2 regions of the Blautia segnis genome follow, and region 1 is predicted to be linked to the other one. Evidence: riboswitches for the same ligand, from Rfam matches in the RefSeq annotation. Region 1 holds a riboswitch; the other holds the start of a gene.
What was found. A riboswitch is a leader RNA that binds a small molecule or an ion and turns the genes downstream of it on or off. The one in region 1 is predicted to bind FMN.
Positions count from the first base shown of each region.

Region 2: another riboswitch for FMN. It lies ahead of H8S54_RS15445 (ECF transporter S component); the one in region 1 lies ahead of H8S54_RS18730 (4Fe-4S binding protein).

Region 1 covers NZ_JACOOT010000004.1:62,272-65,390, reverse strand. Annotated here, with positions in the region: gene H8S54_RS01940 (SIR2 family NAD-dependent protein deacylase) at 4-867, opposite strand; gene H8S54_RS18730 (4Fe-4S binding protein) at 1,151-1,300, opposite strand; FMN riboswitch at 1,405-1,518, opposite strand; gene H8S54_RS01930 (winged helix-turn-helix transcriptional regulator) at 1,532-1,885, shown strand; gene H8S54_RS01925 (hypothetical protein) at 2,089-2,310, opposite strand; gene H8S54_RS01920 (hypothetical protein) at 2,366-2,785, opposite strand; gene H8S54_RS01915 (helix-turn-helix transcriptional regulator) at 3,041-3,119, shown strand, end outside.
Region 2 covers NZ_JACOOT010000036.1:92,100-95,218, reverse strand. Annotated here, with positions in the region: gene H8S54_RS15455 (DUF1294 domain-containing protein) at 1-91, shown strand, start outside; gene H8S54_RS15450 (mechanosensitive ion channel family protein) at 166-1,074, shown strand; FMN riboswitch at 1,139-1,275, shown strand; gene H8S54_RS15445 (ECF transporter S component) at 1,456-2,091, shown strand; gene H8S54_RS15440 (NUDIX hydrolase) at 2,107-2,721, shown strand; gene H8S54_RS15435 (hypothetical protein) at 2,869-3,119, opposite strand, start outside.

The sequences.
Region 1 (3,119 bases):
TAGTCACAATCTCTCAAAATCTCCCTCTATACAAATCGCCTGGTTCTGTAATTCCGTTGGGCAGGCGGCATCTCTGTAATTGATACATGCATAAACAGCCTTCGGATTGCCTGCGGTCATCTGCCAGAAAGGATATTTGATAATGCCGGGAGTGTTATAACCCACTCCAAGCTCGAGGAAAAGGACCTTCATTCCCTGGTGTCTGCGGATGAAATCATCATATCTGGAGGCAGCTTTGTGCCATCCATCATCTTCCACAAAGGTACTGTCCGCACGTAAATTCATGGTCATTGGAGCGCCGCATTTTGGACAATGAGGTACTAATTCTGACGGAACTGTCATTTTCAGTGCAGCGCGTTGCGGAGCAAGTAATGTGCCGTCTGCTGCCACAGTATAGCCCTGTGCTTCTACCATTTTCTCCACAATTTTCCGGTTATCATATGTCTCATGATGGCATGGTCTGCTGCACTGCCAGAGGCCATAATCTCCCTGTGTATAGAACATTCTATGTTTATCAAAACCAGCTTTCTGGAAACAGTGATCCACATTGGTTGTAAGCACGAAATAGTCCTTCTCCTGTACCAGCCTCAAAAGATTCTCGTACACTGGCTTCGGCGCATTCATATATCGGTTAATATAAATATATCTGCTCCAGTACCCCCAATATTCCTCCAAAGAATCAAATGGATAAAATCCGCCTGAGTACATATCCTCAAATCCATATTTTTCTGTAAAATCCCCGAAATATTTCGAAAATCGTTCCCCTGTATATACAAACCCAGCTGAAGTAGAAAGCCCGGCTCCTGCACCAATCACAACCGCATCCGCTTCTTCAATCGCCTCTTTCAGCTGCTGGATCTTCGCCATCCTTCTTCTGTAAAATAACTGATTTTTTTCTTTAAATAGAATATTCTTTTCTTCCATTTCTGCCCTCAAATATTCGTCCTGGATCTGCAAAAATCTGGGATTTATTTTCTTCGGCACTCGAACATTCATCAGCCCGCGCAAAAGCAGTTTCTGATCTTCCCGCTCTCTTGGAATGGACATTGTTCCATAATTTTCATTCTCCCGCTCATTTAAAAGCTCTTAAATCAGGAAAATTCGTCTCTCATTTTGGTTCATACCTGCCACTATCCAGTCCTTTCTCCGATTATTGTCCTCTCTTCATAATTGCCTGAGCAGGACAAGTTTCCACACATCTTCCACAGTGAAGACAATGATTCTGATCGATTTCCACCGGAATTTTACTAATATCAATACATTTCTGTGGACAGACGGAATAACATAGTTTGCAGCCAATACAGCCGTCATTGTCAGCATTCTCACCTGAAGCATTATCTTATTTTTTTCTTTAAAATTATTATCTTTATTTACATTCTCAATTTTTACAGTTTCTGTATTCATTGTTATCTCCTTTCATCCGGACTTTACCGTCGGTTACGGGATTTCGCCGTATCAGCCATATGGCGCGCAGACTATACTGCCGGTCAGGAATTTCACCTTGTCCTGAAGAACTATTTGTATCATCACAATGGAAAAACATAATGAATCAACATCCCAGTCCACAGCTCCCAATCTCCCAGCCTGCCCCGTGGAGACTACCCTCACTCTCATCAGCGATAAATGGAAGGTGCTCATCCTCCGCGATCTGCTTACTGGCACCAAGCGGTTCGGTGAGCTGCGCAAATCCATCGGCACGGTATCTCAGAAGGTTCTCACCTCACAGCTTCGCCAGATGGAAGAATCCGGACTTCTCACCCGCAAGGTTTACGCCGAAGTGCCGCCAAGAGTAGAATACACCCTGACCGAGCTTGGCTACAGCCTGAAGCCCATCATGGATGCAATGTGGGCCTGGGGAGAAAATTATAAGAAGCAGTATTCCTAAATTTATTCCATAATCAAAGAAAGAAATAAATCAAATTACTTTTTACGCATAAAAAAATCCGGAACTTTGACAAAGAATTAAAGTTCCGGATTTTATCCTTATAATCTGAATTGTTCTCCGGAAATGTCCCTGCATTCCACATAGAATGTTAGAGACATTTCCAGTCATCAAATTCCAATTCTAATATTTTCTCTGTAAATCATTTACCATCTTGGACCATGGCCAAATGGGCCGCCAGGACCTCTGTGTCCGCCAGGGCCGTGATCAAAAGGGCCGCCGCACATAGGACCATAAGGGCCTCTCGGGTCACCCATCGGAGGTCCAAAGAACGGGCCGTGATGATGGTGATACGGGCCAAAGCCTCTGTAGCGACGCGGTCTGCAAATTGCCATGAGAATTAAAACGATTATAATAAGTGTTAACATAATTTTTCCTCCATTTTTTCTATCTAATCAATAATTTAGCTTGCCATTCAAAATTTTAATACTGCTTCAGTCTCCTGAGAATCTGCTCTACCTGTGCAATCGCGTCATCGACCTGACACTTTGCATCATTGATTTTCGACTGTACCAGCCAGTCGGCAACCACGCCGTCCCAGAAAAAATCGGCAAAGGTAAGAAAACCGCCGCAGTCAATTGACAAATCCGTATTGATCGTCACGTCCCTAAGCTCTTTCTGGAACTTCTTCAGATCATACTTGGCATTTTCCATCAGGTGGGAAGCGTTATCCATTTTGGAATGCTTGATCAGGTTTGTAATAAATCCGCCTCCAAACAAATCCACAATTCCCCAGTTCCCAGCTTTCTGAAGTTCTTCCCTTGCTGTCCTCAGGCTGCACAATGCGTTTTCACCAGCCTGTATCGCTTCACTCATTTCTTTCTGTAAATTGTAACCTTCCATTTCATTTCCCTCTTCTTTCGTGTTATACTAAATCCAGTCCGGAAAGCCAGTTTAAAAAGCTTTCTGTAATCTTTAACAGATGTTGTATTGAACTTTATGGGATGATTATAGTGTTTTTGCCTGGGAAAATACACCGCATTTATTGCGGAATAACCCCAATTATTCCGCAGACGCTGCGTAATATGAATTTCAACGCAGCACAAAAAACCAAACGCATCCGAAATGTTCGTAATACAGCAGGGAAAGGAAAAATCCATGGGAAGAAAATCCACCAGAGAAAATAAAACCATTTACCAGCAATTGCGTGAGGAAGACAACCTCCCCCGGGAAAAAG
Region 2 (3,119 bases), on a different contig from region 1:
TTTTCATCATAAGACCAGAAAGTGGAAATTTCGTGTGGGTGTGCCGCTGATTCTGGCAGTTCAGCTGATATTGTGGAGAATGGTACAGTAAGCGGTGGATAAACAAGTGGAAGCAGGCCGATGACTGTGGAAAACGTTTGACGATGAGAAGCGGGAGATGATAATTTGGAAGAACAGGTAATTGAAAATGCAGTTCAGGAAACGGTACAGGAAACCGTAGATAAGGTCAATTTCAATATGAGTCAGCTCAAGGCTTACTTTAATGGACACATTCCGGATTTAATCGAGTTCGGGATGAAGGTGGTTTTATCAGTTCTTGCTTTTTATGCAGGAACGAAGCTGATCAAGTGGTTCCTGAAAATAACAAAAAGATCCATGGAAAAGGCTGGCGTAGATAAGGGAGTTGCCCAGTTTATCTGCTCCTTCGGAAAATTCCTGTTATATCTGATTCTGATCTTTAATATTGCTACTTATTTTGGCGTGAAGGAATCTTCAGTTGCGGCTCTTCTTGGAACTGCCGGTGTTACGATTGGTCTTGCTCTTCAGGGAGGACTGGAAAATCTGGCAGGTGGTGTAATGCTGTTACTGTTTAAACCTTTTCAGGTAGGTGATTACATTATTCAGGACCAGTCAGGTGGTACAGAAGGCACAGTGTATAAAATTGAGATGTTTTATACAACCCTTACAACAGTAGATAATAAGCATGTGATCATTCCAAATGGCAGGCTGTCCAACAGTACTATCATTAATGTAACTGCCCAGGCTTTGCGTAAGCTGGAAATTAAAGTAGGGATTTCCTATGATTCCGATATTAAAAAAGCCAAAAAGCTTCTTTATCACATTTTGCAGGAGGATCCCGGCACAAAGTCAGATAAGGAGATGCAGGTGTTTGTAGATGAACTGGGAGACAGCGCAGTGGTCCTGGGGCTTAGGGTCTGGGTCCCTACAGAGAAATACTGGAACATCAAATGGCGCCTGAATGAAAAAATAAAAATAGCATTCGATGCTAACGAAATTGGAATTCCTTATCCCCAGATGGATGTGCATGTGGTGGAGAAAAGAACGGAAGAATAAAAAAATATTTTTACTTCTTCTTGAAATTACCGCTTTTCTATTGTATAATCCATATGAATAAAGAAAATTTCTTCGGGGCAGGGTGATCGAGAGCTTGAATATCGAAATTCCCTACCGGCGGTATAGTCCGCGACCCGCTTAGGCGGCTGATTTGGTGAAATTCCAAAACCGACAGTAAAGTCTGGATGAGAGAAGAACGCGCAGAATGATCAGATAAGTTGATATTTATTTGTACGTACTCATTGCCCCGGAAGAAATTCCGGGGCTTTTTGTGTGGATGGAAATAGCTGTTTGCTGCAGTGCTGGAAAAGATCCTAAGATTTTCTATTCGCATACTTGCAGAAATTTTCTTTAAATATTATAATTTAAGGAGTGACGAGTATGAGCGAACAAGTAATCAGAAATGGAAACGTAATGGAACGAAGCCGAACCAGAACCATTGCCCAGGTAGCAATGTTAGGTGCTGTGGCCGGCGTACTTATGAATTTTGAGGTGCCGCTTCCTTTTCTTGCTCCATCCTTTTACCAGCTGGATTTTTCCGAAATTCCGGCACTGATTGGTTCCTTTGCAATGGGACCTGTAGCGGGCATGCTGATCGAGCTGGTGAAGATTCTGGTTCATCTGGTAACCAAAGGAACTATGACAGCAGGTGTTGGAGATGTGGCGAACTTCATCTTTGGCTGCTCTTATGTAATTCCGGCAGGCCTGATCTACCGCTACCAGCATAAGAAAACAAGAACACATGCAGTTGCCGGAATGGCAGTTGGTGTAATTCTTACCACTATCCTTGCATGCTTTATAAATGCATTTGTTCTTCTTCCGGCATACGGAAAGGCATTTGGAATGCCGGTTCAGGCATTTATCGAGATGGGCGCAGCAGTACACAGTGGTGTTACGAACCTTCTTACCTTTGCAATTATGATTCTTGTGCCATTTAACTTATTTAAATACACATTAACCTCAGTGATCGTATTCTTTATTTATAAAAGAATTCGTGTAATCCTTCGCGGTGACTGATGAAAAGAGGTTCCTATGGGAAAAATCAACAGCATTACCAAGCAGACAGATAACCGTTATGTAAACCTTTATAATGTAAAGGCAACCAGTGTACATAACACACCTGTGAATTACTTCGTGGCATCCCGTGCCAGAGATGTGGAGAGCCTGAAGCTTGTAACCCGCAAAAACAAACCAGATGGCGTAATTATTTACAGTATTTACGGAGAAAACCACGACAAGGTGGTATTGATTCGGCAGTATCGCTACACGCTGGGAGATTATATTTATGAATTTCCGGCAGGACTGGTAGAACCGGATGAGAATTATCATGAGGGCGCAGTTCGTGAGATGTACGAGGAAACAGGCTTAAAGCTGGAACCGATTCCGGTAGCAGAGGCTTATCAGAAGCCTTATTTTACCACGGTAGGGATGACAGATGAATCCTGTGCGACTGTGTACGGATATGCCAGCGGTCAGATCAGCTCCAAGGCCCAGGAGGCTACGGAGGAGATTGAGGTTGTTCTTGCGGATAAAGAAGAAGTGAAGCGTATTTTACAGGAGGAGAATGTGGCAATCATGACTGCCTATATGCTGATGCATTTTCTGGAAGATAAGGAGCCATTTGCATTTTTGAATCAAATAAAATGATGATATCAGGGTCAAAAGCGTTGGATCTTAGCATTAGATTGTAAATTAAAAAATCCCCGGGAGTTTTCAGAAGCTGAACATAATTGGAATGCTTCGTGAAATGAATCCCCGGGGATTTTGTTTTCTTATTATGCAATTGAAACGATGCTATTCATAAACCTCCATATCCGGCTGGGCGCTGTCTGAACCGTCAGAACCATCTGCTCCGGAGTCAGCACCAGGAGCTACATAATCCCAGTTGTTATCTTCACTTGGCTCATAGCCATCGCCGGGAGTCTCTGTGTAATCCGGAATCGCAGGAGCATCTCCTCCGGAAGTATCCCCTCCGGAAGTATCTCCGGAGCCATCACCGGTATCCTCAGAAGGATAAGTGATCTGATCACTGCCAGAAGAATCGC